DNA from 3 places in the Erwinia persicina genome. Region 3 is predicted to be linked to each of the others. Evidence: predicted binding sites of a transcription regulator. Region 3 holds the regulator's gene; each other region holds the start of a gene.
What was found. The regulator Fur, encoded in region 3, represses iron uptake genes when iron is present. The targets are predictions, from matches to a motif close to ATAATAATGAGAACNACTATCAA.

Region 1: a site for Fur is predicted at 1,353-1,375, ahead of K6L24_RS05995 (Nramp family divalent metal transporter). Genes of this name have one in related genera too.
Region 2: a site for Fur is predicted at 2,155-2,177, ahead of efeU (iron uptake transporter permease EfeU). Genes of this name have one in related genera too.

What each region holds. Positions count from the first base shown of each region.
Region 1 covers NZ_CP082141.1:1,319,305-1,324,531, forward strand. Annotated here, with positions in the region: gene K6L24_RS05990 (NupC/NupG family nucleoside CNT transporter) at 1-977, opposite strand, end outside; gene K6L24_RS05995 (Nramp family divalent metal transporter) at 1,417-2,655, shown strand; gene K6L24_RS06000 (DUF2502 domain-containing protein) at 2,705-3,082, opposite strand; gene K6L24_RS06005 (aldo/keto reductase) at 3,263-4,252, opposite strand; gene K6L24_RS06010 (alpha-keto acid decarboxylase family protein) at 4,458-5,227, shown strand, end outside.
Region 2 covers NZ_CP082141.1:2,028,142-2,033,368, reverse strand. Annotated here, with positions in the region: gene efeB (iron uptake transporter deferrochelatase/peroxidase subunit) at 1-78, opposite strand, end outside; gene efeO (iron uptake system protein EfeO) at 85-1,212, opposite strand; gene efeU (iron uptake transporter permease EfeU) at 1,270-2,103, opposite strand; gene putP (sodium/proline symporter PutP) at 2,342-3,826, opposite strand; gene putA (trifunctional transcriptional regulator/proline dehydrogenase/L-glutamate gamma-semialdehyde dehydrogenase) at 4,267-5,227, shown strand, end outside.
Region 3 covers NZ_CP082141.1:3,322,462-3,327,688, reverse strand. Annotated here, with positions in the region: gene chiP (chitoporin ChiP) at 1-506, shown strand, start outside; gene chiQ (ChiQ/YbfN family lipoprotein) at 534-854, shown strand; gene K6L24_RS15265 (beta-N-acetylhexosaminidase) at 876-3,530, shown strand; gene fur (ferric iron uptake transcriptional regulator) at 3,588-4,031, opposite strand; gene fldA (flavodoxin FldA) at 4,426-4,956, opposite strand; gene ybfE (LexA regulated protein) at 5,098-5,227, opposite strand, start outside.

The DNA of each region.
Region 1 (5,227 bases), 2.0 Mb from region 3:
GCAATTTTCTGCAGATCCATCATCGCCACGAACTCGTTAGACACCAGCTTGGTGGCCATGATACTGGCAACCTGCAGGGCTTCATGGCTCGGTACACCCATAATCCAGGCGAACGGGTAGAACACATACCCCAGAATGCCCTGGAAACTGATACCGAAAATAGTATCAAACAGGGCGTTGATGGCCGAGATCAGCGCGATAAAGCCGATCAGCATTGCGGCGACAATGACGGCCACTTTGAAGCCGGCGAGGATGTATTCACCCAGCATTTCAAAGAAGCTCTGACCCTCATGGGTGTTACCCAGCTTCAGGTCTTCTTCGCTGTCCACGCGGTACGGGTTAATCAGCGACAGCACGATAAAGGTACTGAACATATTCAGCACCAGTGCGGCCACGACGTACTTTGGCTGCAACATGGTCATATACGCCCCGACGATCGACATAGAAACAGTCGACATAGCGGTGGCTGCCATGGTGTACATCCGGCGCTCTGACATCTTGCCGAGAATATCTTTATAGGCAATAAAGTTCTCTGACTGTCCCAAAATCAGTGAACTTACTGCGTTGAAAGATTCCAGCTTCCCCATGCCGTTGATTTTCGACAGCACGGTACCGATAGCACGGATAATGATTGGCAGAATGCGGAAGTGCTGCAGAATACCGATCAGCGCCGAGATAAAGACGATAGGGCAGAGGACGTTAAGCCAGAAAAATGCCAGGCCTTTATCGCTCATATTACCGAAGACGAAGTTAGTCCCTTGCGCCGCATACTTCAGTAGGAGTTCGAACAGATCTGAGAAGCCTTTGACGAAACCCAGGCCAGCTTCCGAGGTCAGGAAGAACCAGGCCAGCAGAACTTCAATGACTAAAAGCTGTATGACAAAACGCACACGGATGTTCTTACGATCGCGGCTGACCAACAGGGCCAGCAGGGCGACTACCGCCAGTGCCAAAGCAAAGTGCAGAATGCGGGACATGTTTGCTCCAAATTTGAGGGCTGTTATATTTCGTTGCACATTCTATGTAACAAGAACGGGAAAAACGAGATCTAAGCCGCAATATAACAATTCCCTATTGCATCAGATTGCAGAAAAGCATGACCCGTCACATGTTTTCACCAAAACTTAACGACTTACCTCATATTCAGGCACGTTATCCCCGATTTAACGCGCGCTGACAAGCGCTGTTTGATTAAAAAATAACCCTTTAGCTGGTAAGTGATTTCCGAATAACCTACAGTAAAAAAGGTTGCTCATTTTTTGAGTTTACCGTAGTTTATTTTGAAGTATAGCCATGGCTATACCTTATAGCGCTGGCTATCACAGCGATAAAAACAACCGTTCCCTATGCACTTGATAATCGTTATCAATGAAAGGCAGCATAGACAGTCAGGTCATCGTTTCAGGGGTAAACACTATGTTCGGAAGCCGCACTGCGGAGCAGAACATTCGCAGTAATCGTAAAATCAAGTTTGCCTTGATGGGGCCCGCCTTTATCGCGGCCATTGGCTACATCGATCCCGGAAACTTTGCCACTAATATCCAGGCCGGAGCCTCCTACGGCTATACCTTGCTGTGGGTGGTCGTGTGGGCCAACGTGATGGCGATGGTCATCCAGCTGATGTCGGCAAAACTGGGTATCGCCACCGGCAAAAACCTTGCCGAGCATATTCGCGACCGCTTTCCACGCCCGGCTGTCTGGTTTTACTGGGTGCAGGCGGAAATTATTGCCATGGCCACCGACCTGGCGGAATTTATCGGCGCGGCCATTGGCTTCAAGCTGGTGTTTGGCGTCAGTCTGCTGCAGGGCGCCATGCTCACCGGGGTGGCCACTTTCCTGATCCTGATGCTGCAGAGCCGCGGGCAGAAGCCGCTGGAATTTATCATTGGCGGATTGCTGCTGTTCGTGGCGGCCGCCTATGTCATTGAGTTGTTCTTCTCACAGCCTAAAATTATCGACCTGATGCACGGTATGGCGGTGCCTTCCCTGCCAACGGCGGATGCCGTGCTGCTGGCGGCGGGCGTACTCGGGGCGACGATCATGCCGCATGTCATCTATCTTCACTCGTCCCTGACGCAAAAAGACGAGGGGGGCACGCGTGCACAGCGCTACTCCTCTACCAAGCTGGATGTGGCCATTGCCATGACCATTGCCGGTTTTGTTAATCTGGCGATGATGGCGACCGCGGCAGCCGCGTTTCACTTCAGCGGCCACAGCGGCATTGCCGACCTCGACCAGGCCTATCTGACGCTGGATCCCCTGCTGGGTAAAGCGGCCGCCGTGGTGTTTGGTCTCAGTCTGCTGGCGGCCGGGCTCTCCTCAACCGTAGTAGGGACGATGGCCGGTCAGGTGGTAATGCAGGGCTTTATCCGCTTCCATATCCCGCTGCTGGTACGTCGCGTGGTCACCATGCTGCCGTCCTTTATTGTGATTATGGCGGGCTGGGAACCGACGCGTATTCTGGTGATGAGCCAGGTCCTGTTAAGCTTCGGTATTGCTCTGGCGCTGGTGCCGCTGCTGGCCTTCACCGGCAATCGTGAGCTGATGGGCGATATGGTGAACTCACGACTGATGCAGAGTATTGGCTGGGTGATTGTGGCCGTGGTGGTGGTATTAAACGGCTACCTGCTGGTGGCCATGGCAATGAACCTCTGACCCTGTCATAAAATAACAGGGCGACCCGGTTACGGGTCGCCCTGAAAAATTACCAGCGGTCGTGACGATCGCGTCGGTCGCGTTCATAATGACGGCGTTCATTTTCATGATGACGCCATTCGCGCCGGCGATCGTGGTCGCGCCAGCGACGCTCCTTTTCCCACTGATGATGACGACGCATCTCCTGATGACGTCGCCACTGCTCGTGTCGCCACCATCGCCCTTCATCGTAGCGGTAGTTATTACGCCACCAGTGGTTGTCGCGCCAGCGGCCACCGTCCCAGTAACGTCCCCGATCGTCACGATCGCCTAAATGCAGTGTAATACCGGGAGCCAGAGTGATGCGTGCGCTGTCGGCGTAAGCTGTGTGTACCGCCAGCGGGGATAAACTTGCCAGCAAAGCGGCAATAAGCAATAAGCGTTTCATATTATCTCCTTTATCAGCGGCCTGACTGCGCCACCGTAGAAGCACAATATAAACAGTTCATCAACGTTACGCCTGGGGAACTCTGAAAATGTGCGGAACAGGCGGATTTGGGATTTTTCTGGAAGGGGAATAACAGAGCCGATCGTTTCTGACCGGCCCGGAGAGGATTGCTGGTCAATATCAATCGAGAATGGCTTCAATCTCTGCCAGTTCATCCGCAGTAAAGTCGCGGTTGCCCAGCATCTGCACGGCGTCATCGATCTGGCTGGTTTTGCTGGCACCGATAAGCACCGAGGTAACGCGGTCGCCGCGCAGTACCCAGGCCAGCGCCATTTGTGACAGCTTTTGCCCGCGACGCAACGCCAGCGCATTCAGTCGCTGCACTTTTTCCATCTTTTCAGGCGTCAGCTGATCGCCACTGAGGAAGCGGCTGCCGCTGGCAGCACGCGAGTCTTCAGGTATGCCGTTAAGATAGCGGTCAGTCAGCATACCTCCCGCCAGCGGCGAGAACGCAATACTGCCTACGCCCTGGTCGGCCAGCACGTCCAGCAGGCCGTTTTCCGGCGCACGTTCAAACATCGAATACTTAGGCTGATGGATCAGACAGGGCGTGCCCAGTTCTTTCAGAAGGGCAATGGCCTGTGCAGCGAGATCCGCCGGGTAGTTTGACAGACCGACGTACAGTGCCTTGCCCTGACGCACCAGATGATCCAGCGCGGTCATGGTTTCTTCCAGCGGCGTTTCCGCATCCGGGCGGTGATGATAAAAGATGTCCACATACTCCACGCCCATACGTTGCAGACTTTGATCGAGGCTGGAAATCAGGTACTTACGCGAACCCCAGTCACCATATGGCCCCTCCCACATGGTGTAACCCGCCTTGCTGGAGAGCACGAGTTCATCACGATAGCCGCGAAAATCCTCGCGCAGGATGCGGCCAAAGTTTTCTTCAGCCGATCCCGGGGGCGGGCCGTAATTATTGGCCAGGTCGAAATGAGTGATACCGTTATCAAAAGCATGTCGCAGCAGTTCGCGGCTGTTATCGACGCGAGTACTGTCACCAAAGTTATGCCATAAGCCGAGGGAAATAGCCGGAAGTTTCAGACCGCTGCGCCCGGTGCGGTGATAGGTCATTGTCTCATAACGGCGGGCATCTGCTTGATAAACCATGAATAAGTCCTGTAGTAAAAACGGGGGAACGCTGAACAGCGTAGTAGTGTATACGGTTACACTAAAGGAAATCGCGCGACGGATCGCAACTTAAAGATAATTCCTGGAGCGTAACGATCCCTTTCCATTTCGCCCCCCACTTTTCCGCTAACAGAGTGAAAATAATCGCTAATACTCAAGTCAGATACCCCAGAGGACCAGGACGATGAAGCGATACACCGTCAGTGATTACCTGCTTGCCCGCTTAAATGAAATGGGAATCGATCATCTGTTTGGCGTACCGGGTGATTACAACCTGCAGTTTCTCGATCATGTGATCGACCATCCGCAACTGGCCTGGGTGGGCTGTGCCAATGAACTGAACGCGGCCTATGCGGCGGATGGGTATGCCCGCTGCCGGGGGGCAGGGGCGCTGCTGACCACTTTTGGCGTCGGCGAGTTGAGCGCCCTGAACGGGGTGGCGGGAAGTTATGCGGAGTATCTGCCGGTGGTGCATATCGTCGGGGCTCCCTCACAGGCTGCGCAGGACAACGGCGAGTTGTTGCACCACACGCTGGGTGACGGCAGCTTTAGCCATTTTTTACGTATGCACCAGGAAATCGCCGTCGCCACCAGCGTGGTGACGGCCGGGAACGCCGCCGCGGAAATCGACCGGGTACTGCTGTCGGCGTTAACCCACCGGCGTCCGGTCTATCTGCTGCTGGCGACTAACGTAGGCGAAAGTCCGCTGTCGCCGCCAGATCAGCCGCTGACGCTGACCGCCGGGCGTTCCAGTGAGTCGCTGGCCGCCTTCGCCGATGCGGCAGAAACGCTGCTGGCCGGTGCGGGGAGTGCGGCAATGCTGGCTGATTTCCTTGCCGATCGCGCCGGGCAGCAGCAGCGCCTGCACGACTGGCTGACTGACGTTCCGATGCCTTTTGCTACCCTGCTGATGGGAAAAAGTGTGCTGCCAGAAGGGCTGTCTGGTTATGCGGG
Region 2 (5,227 bases), 1.3 Mb from region 3:
GGCACCGCTGAGGATGCCCATCCCTTTCAGTAAACGACGGCGTGACGTCAGTGCCACGTCATCAACAGGTTTTGCCATTTGTGCTTAATCCAGACCCAGCGTGCCGCGCAGCAGCGCCAGATCTTCGGCTAATGCCGTGATCGGACCCTTTAGTGCCGTACGGTCAGCATCGGTTAATTTATCGTAAGACTCATAGCCATCTTTGGTACGGTATTTCGCCAGAATGGTATCCACCTTTTTGAAGTTACCGTCCACTTTCGCCAGCAGCTGTGGATTGGCTTTCTGCACCAGCGGACGCAGCAGATTAACAATTTTCTGCGCGCCATCAACGTTGGCCTGGAAATCCCACAGGTCAGTGCGGCTGTAGCGGTCTTCCTCACCCGAGATCTTACTGGACGCGACTTCCTCAATCAGACCGGCAGCACCGCCCACCACTTTACCCGGCGGGAACGCCAGCTCGCTGATACGGGTTTGCAGATCCAGCACATTTTTGTACAGCTGGTCAGCAAACTTATCCAGACCTTGAGTGGTGTTATCAGCAAACAGCACTTTTTCTAAGCGGTGGAAACCGGTGAAATTAGGATCTTCGGCTTTCTTCTCAAAATCATCCTCACGGGCATCAATCGCGCCATCCAGGTCGGAGAACAGCTCGGCAATCGGTTCGATACGCTCATAGTGCTGACGGGTCGGGGCAAACAGGGCTTTGGCCTTCTGCAGATCGCCCGCTTTTACCGCATCGGTAAAGGCTTTCGTTCCGGCAACCAGTTGCTCCACTTCTTTAGTGACATACAGCTTATAATCGGCAATCGGCCCCACCAGTTGTAAGACATCCGGCTTGCCGTCATTGACCTTACTGCCGCTGGCTTTGACAATCAGCTTGCCTTTCGGATTACTCAGCAGACCACAGGTCATGTCGTATTCACCCGCTTCCAGGTTTGCCGTCATCTTCTGCGTAAAGCCCGGCGCGATATTTTCACGCTCTTCCACCACCATCACCCCTTTCAGGATCTCCCACTCAAGCCCTTTCTGGCTGTTGTTTTTGATGATGAACTGCGTTTTTCCCGCATCAACCGTCAGGGACATGGGTTCACACTGTTTGTCGTTCACGCTGACATTCACCTGCGGAATATCCGCAGCCAGTGCAGCGCCCGACGAGGTCAGCGCCGCCAGCAGGGCAACATTCAGGGCCTGACGGCGAAAATGAGTGGTCATAGGGTCTTCCCAGTCTAAGTGTTATAAGCGGCAGGTCGGTGACCTGTCCGGCCAGATTCAGCGCGTGATGCGCGCAGAGGGTGCAACCGTTCGCGCAGGCATCATAAACAGCAGCAGCGCGGGAACGAGATAGATAAACCAGACGGCCACTTCGCTCACGCTTGGGGCTTCCTGATAGCCCAGCAGTCCTTCCAGCAGGGTGCCGAAGACGCTGTGCGTTGTCAGGGTCTGGCTGAAATCAAACGCCACCGCCTGAAAATGATTCCACAGGCCGGCCTCATGGAAGGCGCGTATTGCCCCCGCAGCCAGCCCGGCGGCGACAAAAATGATAAACAGGCTGGTCCATTTAAAGAAGCTGGCGAGGTTCAGGCGCACGCCGCCCCAGTAAATCAGCATGCCCAGTACCACCGCCGTGGCGAGACCCAGCATCGCGCCCAGCGGCGGCGCATAGCCCACGTCCTGTTGAAAGGCCGCCAGCAGAAAGAATACGGATTCCAGGCCTTCGCGCGCGACGGCGAGGAATACCATCATCACCAGCGCCCAGCCGCTGCTGTTGCCCTTCTGTAACGCGCTGTCGACGGCATCTTCGAGTTGGGCTTTGACGTTACGCGACACTTTGCGCATCCAGAATACCATCCAGGTCAGGATCACCACGGCAATGACGGCCACCAGCCCTTCAAACAGCTCCTGCTGTTTCTGCGGGAATTCACCGGTGGTTTCATTGATAAACCAGCCGAGAGCAAGGCACAGGGCAGCCGCCACAAACACGCCCGCCCACATGGCAGGAAACCACTGGCTTCGCTGCGTCCGCTTCAGATAGCTGGCAATCAGGCTGACAATCAGCGCCGCCTCCAGCCCTTCACGTAACATAATCAGAAACGGGACAAACATGCCTGACACCTCAAATGTGAAATCCGGTCAAATTCAGTAAAGATAAGTAAAATAAGAACGATATCGATTATCATTATCGGCTAAGGAAATACAAGATGGCGCGGGCTTATTTTCGCGTTTTGCGGGGGGTAAAATTTAAGCAAATGTAACGCTAACGGCAGGAAGGGAGCGGAAAACAGCAGAAGAAGTGCGGGAAAGATCCGCTGGCGCCTGGCGGTACCAGCGGACAGAGAAGCCGTTAGTCGGCCTGGTATTCCGCTTCAGCGGCATCAAAACGCTGCTGCGCGGCGGCCGATGGCGCTTTACCGAACAGGCTGAATACCACAATGGCAATGCTGGCGAAGAGGAAGCCCGGGATGATCTCGTAGAGATCCAGCCAGCCCCACTGCTTCCAGACCAGCACCGTCACGGCACCCACGATCATACCTGCCAGTGCCCCGTTGCGCGTCATGCGCTTCCACACCAGTGAGAGCAAGACCACAGGGCCAAATGCCGCACCGAAACCGGCCCAGGCGTAGCTCACCAGACCCAGCACGCGGTTATCCGGATTCGCCGCCAGACCGATGGCGATGGCGGCCACCAGCAGCACCATCATGCGCCCTACCCACACCAGTTCGCGCTGGCTGGCCCCTTTGCGCAGGAAGTTCTTATACAGATCTTCTGTCAGCGCGCTGGAGCACACCAGCAGCTGGCAGCTCAGGGTGGACATCACCGCGGCCAGAATGGCCGACAGCAACACACCAGCAATCCACGGGTTAAACAGAATGCGGGTCAGCTCAATAAAGATACGCTCGCCGTTCTGTGACACCTCACCCGCCTGTTCCGGATGGTTCTGGAAATAGGCGATACCAAAGAAGCCTACCGCCACGGCACCAGCCAGACACAGGATCATCCAGATCATGCCGATACGACGTGCGGTACGAATTGAGCGGTGAGAGTCTGCCGCCATAAAGCGCGCCAGAATATGCGGCTGACCGAAATAGCCCAGCCCCCAGCCCAGCAGGGAAATAATGGCCACAAAGTTGAGGTTTTTCAGCATATCAACGTTCTCAATGCTTTTCGCTCTGATGACGGCCATCGCATCATCCAGGCCACCGACGGCCAGAATAACCATCACCGGCGTCAGGATCAGGGCGAAAATCATCAGCGTCGCCTGCACCGTATCGGTCCAGCTGACTGCCAGGAAACCGCCAACAAAGGTATAGACGATGGTAGCCGCCGCACCGGCCCACAGGGCGGTTTCATAGCTCATCCCGAAGGTGCTTTCGAACAGACGGGCACCGGCCACCACACCGGAGGCACAGTAGATAGTGAAGAACACCAGGATCACCAGCGCAGAGATCACCCGCAGCAGTTTGCTGGTGTCCTCAAAGCGGCTGGAGAAATAGTCCGGCAGCGTCAGGGCATTGTCGTGATGCTCGGTCTGCACGCGCAAACGGCCCGCGACAATTTTCCAGTTCAGGTAGGCTCCCAGGGTCAGGCCGATGGCAATCCAGCTTTCGGAGATACCGGAGAGGAAGATGGCACCGGGCAGGCCCATCAGCAGCCAGCCGCTCATATCCGAGGCTCCCGCGGAGAGCGCGGTAACAAAACTCCCCAGACTGCGGCCCCCCAGAATATAGTCGTCAAAGTTTTTCGTTGAACGGTAAGCGATGAAACCAATCAACACCATGCCGAGAATGTAAATACAGAATGTCACCATCATTGGCGTACTTAGAGTCATTCAGGTTCTCCACTTATTATTAGTTTCCACAGCGGGAGGCTGCACAGGCGTCGATTGCCGGAACGTAGCAAAGGCACGCGTGGGTATGGCATCCAGCCGGGGGCGGTATCCTGCCGTAAACGGCTGTGTGGCACAAACGATTTAACACAGCTTGCACATTCATTTCACCAGGTTGTTACGACTAATTGCTGGCAGGTTGCACTGCATCACATTTAATCGGGTTGCACCCGCACGACAACCTTATGAAAGCCAGGGTTTACCTGCCTTTACAGACCTGGCCAGTTTCTTGCAGCAATATCCATGCCGCTTTTTATCTGTTAACAAAAAGCGATATTTTAAGTTTGAGGTGAGTGTCACATTTAACGAGGTTGCACAAAGTTGCAACATCAGTGATATTGCACTCTATCATTTGCTATCTATTGACTCAGGAGCTGTAAAGCATGGGCACAACTACCATGGGCGTGAAACTGGACGACGCAACGCGTGACCGGATTAAACAGGCCGCGCTTCAGATTGACCGCACGCCACACTGGCTGATCAAACAGGCGATTTTCAACTACCTGCAACAGATTGAGCAGGGGGCCACGCTGGCAGAAATTCCGGCCGGCACCGCCACGGTTGAAAGCGATGAACGCCCGCAGGACGAAGCGCACCAGCCGTTCCTCGACTTTGCCGAGCAGATCCTGCCGCAGTCCGTTGCCCGTGCCGCCATCACCTCTGCCTGGCGCCGCCCGGAGCCCGAAGCGGTGCCGATGCTGCTGGAGCAGGCCCGCTTACCGCAGGCGCTGGCAGAGTCAACGCATCGTCTGGCCTGGCAACTTGCCGATAAGCTACGGCACCAGAAAGGGGCAGGCGGGCGCGCCGGTATGGTGCAAAGCCTGCTACAGGAGTTCTCACTTTCCTCACAGGAAGGCGTGGCGTTAATGTGTCTGGCCGAAGCCCTGCTGCGTATTCCTGACAAGCCAACCCGCGATGCGCTGATCCGCGATAAGATCAGCAACGGTAACTGGCACTCCCACCTCGGCCGCAGCCCGTCGATGTTTGTTAATGCCGCCACCTGGGGACTGCTGTTCACCGGTCGGCTGGTCGCCACGCATAACGAAGCCAGCCTGACACGCTCACTTAACCGCATTATCGGTAAGAGTGGCGAACCGCTGATCCGCAAAGGGGTGGATATGGCGATGCGGCTGATGGGCGAGCAGTTCGTCACCGGGGAAACCATTGCCGAAGCGCTGGACAATGCCCGCAAGCTGGAAGAGACCGGTTTCCGTTACTCTTACGATATGCTCGGGGAAGCCGCGCTGACCGCGCAGGATGCCAAAGCCTACCTGGTCTCCTACCAGCAGGCGATCCACGCCATTGGTAAAGCCTCAAACGGACGCGGTATTTATGAAGGCCCGG
Region 3 (5,227 bases):
CGTTGACTCTGGGCTATATCGCGGGGCCATTTGATTTTCGCCTTGAAGGAACGTGGGTAAAAGCTGAGGGTAATCAGGGCTATTTCCTGCAGCGTATGACACCCGGTTACGCCTCCTCCAATGGTCGCCTTGACGTATGGTGGGATGCCCGGTCCGACTGGAATGCCAATGGTGAAAAAGCGCTGTTTGCCGGGGTCATTTACGATCTCGTCAGTTGGCAGTTACCAGGGTGGGGTGTGGGTGCCTCTTATGCCTATGGCTGGGATGCGAAACCCAGCAGTAATCCGGTTTATAACCAGAGCTCGCGTTTAAAAGAATCGGCGTGGAACCTTGATTTACTCTATACGATTCAGGAAGGCGCGGCGAAAGGGACGTTGTTCAAGCTGCATTACACCCGCTATGACAACCACAGCAATATTCCCAGTTACGGCAGTGGGTACAACAATATTTTCCAGGATGAAAAAGACGTTAAATTTATCGTAATTGCGCCTTTCACCCTGTTTTGATTGCGCAGGACTGACAGGAGAATGGGTATGAAAGCAGGGATAACAATTTTCTTGATGCTGCTGTTGTGCGGCTGCATGTCGCAGATGCAGCGTAGCAATACGCCAGAGCGCGAAGCCTGGCGCAGCTGTATTAATCAGGCAAACGGCAGCGCTGAAAAGGTTAAGGCCTGCAAACCGCTACCTGGCTCTCTGCACCAGCAGCCACAGCACCAGCAGTTTGCCCGCCAGGAAAGTGTGCGAGTCCTTGACTATGAACGCTGCCTGGACGCGGAACAAATGGGCGGCGGTGAAGGTGTTCATGAACGCTGTGGCAAACTTTGGCAGGAAATTCAGCAGGCTAATCAATAATTGACAAGGAAGGATGCAATTATGAATGTTAAAAGAACCAGTCAGTTAGCACTGGCAGTTATCGCTATTCTGGGAAGCAGTACCGGTCTCGCGAGCCAGCAGCTGGTGGATCAAATCAGTCAGTTCGGTGTTAGCTATCAGGTTACTGATAACCATGCTGCGCTCAACGGTGTGGACTGTGCTGTACTTGGGGCTGACTGGGCTTCCTGCAACCGCGCCACGATTACGCTGACGAACAATGGGCCAACAATCACCAGTAAAAACTGGGCAATCTATATGAGCAACGTCCATAAAACGCTGGCTGTTCAGAACGATCAGTTTCGAATGGTGCATATTGTCGGCGATCTGACCCGGCTGGAACCTACGGATAAATTTGTCGGTTTGGCACCCGGGGCTTCTGTCGTCATCCCGATTGTTAATGAGTACTGGCAGCTATTTAGCACGGACGTGATGCCACGCTGGTATGTGACGTCCGGTGATGCTAAACCAAAAATCATTCAGGCTACGGATACAGAAGATCTCTCTCGTTTCGTGGTTCCGATTGGTGATCAGTGGAAACGCACTCCTGAAGATAAAAATATTCTGATGGAAGCTGGCAGCCGCTACGTGAAAAATCAAGATGTTAAACAACTTGCTGCCAGCGAACTTCGTGGACAAATTGTTCCCACTCCGCTGAAAGTGGTGATAGCGGAAGAGGATGCCGATCTCAGTCAGGGTATAAACCTTAATTTGGCGAGTTTACCGAAAGATCGGGCGGAAGCCGTTAAACAACGTTTCTCCCTGCTGGGCGTGAAACTGAATGCGGCAGGTTATCCTATCCTTACCACCGTGAACCCAGCAGCCCTGAAAGATATTCCTTCGATATCAGGGGCTTATAGTTTGGTTATCTCGAAAGATAAAGCCGAGGTGATTGGGTACGATGCGCAGGGGGTTTACTACGGTCTGCAGTCAATTATGTCACTCCTGCCAGCAGACGGAAGTCATCGTATTGCCACCTTGAAGGCTGATGATGCACCACGCTTTAGCTACCGCGGCATCTTCCTTGATGTGGGCCGAAACTTTCACAGTAAAACGGCCATCCTGAGGATGCTTGACCAGATGTCCGCCTGGAAAATTAACGTCTTCCACTTCCATCTCACGGATGATGAAGGCTGGCGTATTGAAATTCCTGGCCTGCCAGAGCTGACTGAAGTGGGTAGCCGACGCTGTCACGACCTCAAAGAACAGCGTTGTCTGTTACCGCAGTTAGGCTCAGGGCCGTTCAGCGATAATAACGGAAGTGGCTACTTCAGCCGTGACGACTACATTGAGATTGTGAAATTTGCTGAAGCACGCGGTATCCAGGTATTGCCAGAAGTCGATATGCCTGCCCATGCCCGCGCTGCCGTGATCGCCATGGAAGCGCGTTATCAGCACCTGATGAACGCTGGCCGTGCAAAAGAAGCGTCAGAGTACCGTCTGGTCGATCCAGGAGATAACTCCAATACTACGTCGGTACAACTTTATGACCGGACCAGCTATCTGAACCCATGCCTGACTTCCTCACTGCATTTTGCTAATAAGGTCATCAGTGAAATTCAGCTTATGCACCGCGAAGCCGGGCAGCCACTGCGTAGCTGGCACTTTGGGGGGGATGAAGCAAAAAATATTCGTCTTGGTGTTGGCTATACCGATATCAAACACCCTGAGGCGGGTAAAGGTCAGCTTGATCTCAGCAGGGAAGATCAGCCGTGGGCGAAGTCCCAGGTTTGTCAGGCCATGATTGCATCAGGTAAGGTCAGCGATCTGGGGCATCTTCCGAGCTATTTTGCTTTGAAGGTCAGTGAATTAGTCAAAAAACACGGTATTGAGCGAATGCAGGCCTGGCAGGATGGTTTGAAAAATGCCCAGGATGCCCATGCGTTCGCTACGCCTGAAGTTGCGGTAAATTTTTGGGATACGCTTTACTGGGGTGGCTTCGACACGGTGAATGACTGGGCGAACAAAGGCTATCAGGTGATTGTTTCAAACCCAGACTATCTCTATATGGATTTCCCGTCTGAGGTGAATCCACTCGAAAGGGGCTATTACTGGGGCACTCGTTATAATGATGAACGTAAAATGTTCAGTTTTGCGCCGGATAATATGCCACAAAATGCAGAAACTTCTGTTGATCGTGACGGTCAGTTCTTCAATGCGAAATCTGACAAACCATGGCCTGGTGCAACCGGTATGTCGGCACAGTTGTGGAGTGAGACTGTACGCACTGATGACCAGATGGAGTCTATGATCTACCCGCGTATGTTCTCTGCAGCAGAGCGCTCCTGGCATCGTGCGGCTTGGGAGCAGGATTATCAAGCTGGCAAAGAGTATCGGGGCGGTGAAACGCAATGGATTGACCAGCGTGCTTTACACGATGACTGGCAGCGATTCGCCAATATTCTTGGTCAGCGAGAGCTGGCTAAACTCGATAAGCATGGCATCAGCTATCGTTTACCGGTGCCAGGCGCACGCATTGTGGCTGGCAAACTTGAAGCTAACACGGCCTTCCCTGGTTTAGAGATGCAGTTCAGCACCGACGGCGGAAAGCGCTGGCAGTATTACGACAGACAAAACCTACCAACGGTAACCGGAGACGTGCAGATTAGAGCGGTAAGCCCGGATGGGCAGCGCTTCAGCCGACAGGAATCATTGTAAGACAGGCATAAAAAAACCGATGGCAGGGCCATCGGTTTTTGCATTCAGTCGATCAGATTACTTATCGTGCAGAGTCTCGTCTTCACGGCAATCACCCAGCGAACAGTGGCCATAAAGATACAGGCTGTGGTTGCTCAGTTTAATACCATGACGCGTAGCGATTTCACGCTGACGCTCCTCAATATATTCGTCTCTAAACTCAATGACTTTACCGCAGTCCAGGCAGATCAGGTGATCGTGGTGGTGCTGTTGGGTCAGTTCGAAAACGGATTTACCGCCTTCAAAGTTGTGGCGGGTAACGATCCCCGCGTCATCGAACTGGTTCAGGACACGGTAAACCGTAGCCAGACCAATTTCTTCGCCCATATCAATCAGGCGTTTGTACAAGTCTTCCGCACTGACGTGATGGCCCTCTGGTTCCTGAAGCACTTCCAGAATTTTCAGTCGGGGAAGCGTGACTTTCAGGCCGGCCTTCTTTAATGCGGTGTTATTGTCAGTCATGCGGATATTGTCCTGTTACTTTGCGAGTCACTTAGTGGCTGAAAAGCCCTGAACATCGGTCGGCGCTAAAAATGAGTGCGTTTCAGTATAGAACTGATAATTCGAAATGAAAACCAAAAGGGATGCCTGAAACCGCAAGGGATGTAAGGATAAGTGTCGTTACATCCAGGGAAGCGCGCGCCCGGATTATGTTGGTTTAACATCTCGATCTGCCTCATCTCATCGCCCTTAGGGCGACTCACGTCCTCAATAATGGGGCTTGCGCTGAGAAAGCGGGTAACCGATGGGGTTATTGTACAGTTTTGCAGATGAAAGTTACAAATATGTATCTATTACTTCTATAGGAAAAACCACTCACTTGATGTGAGATACCTCCCACATCAAGCTGTTATAGCTATGCTTCGATAATGTCTTGCAGCTGAAGTTCATCTGAAATTTGTTTTACCCACTGCTCAACACGCTCGTTGGTGAGCTCCGGCTGACGGTCTTCATCAATGGCCAGGCCAAGGAAGTGGGTGTCATCTGCCATGCCTTTAGAGGCTTCGAAGTGATAGCCTTCACTCGGCCAGTGGCCAACAATGACGGCACCGTTCGGCTCAATGATGTCACGGATAGTGCCCATCGCATCACAGAAGTACTCCGAGTAATCTTCCTGATCGCCACAGCCGAACAGGGCCACGAGTTTACCGTTGAAGTCGATCTCTTCCAGCGTCGGGAAGAAGTCATCCCAGTCACACTGTGCTTCACCGTAGTACCAGGTCGGGATGCCCAGCAGCAGAATATCAAAGGCTTCAAGGTCTTCTTTGCTGCTTTTAGCAATATCACGAACTTCTGCAACATCTTTCCCCAGTTGCTTCTGGATCATTTTTGCAATGTTTTCGGTATTGCCTGTATCGCTACCAAAGAAAATGCCGACGAGTGCCATGAGCTTAATAACCTCTTGAATCTTAATGATATGGTGACTGCTGATTTTTTAGCAGATATCGTTAATGATAACAGACCGCCGTAAGCGGATAAATGAGTAATACTGCTGGTTTTGTCGCTGAGTGCTCACCCCCCGAAAGAATCAGGGCTGATGGCTTTGCAGCTGTGCCAGCAGCATCTCTTCAATCAGCTCACTTCGGCTCATATTACGCTCGAAAGCCAGCTGATTCAGGACATCCACCGCGTCGCTGTTCATTTTCAGCTCAACACGT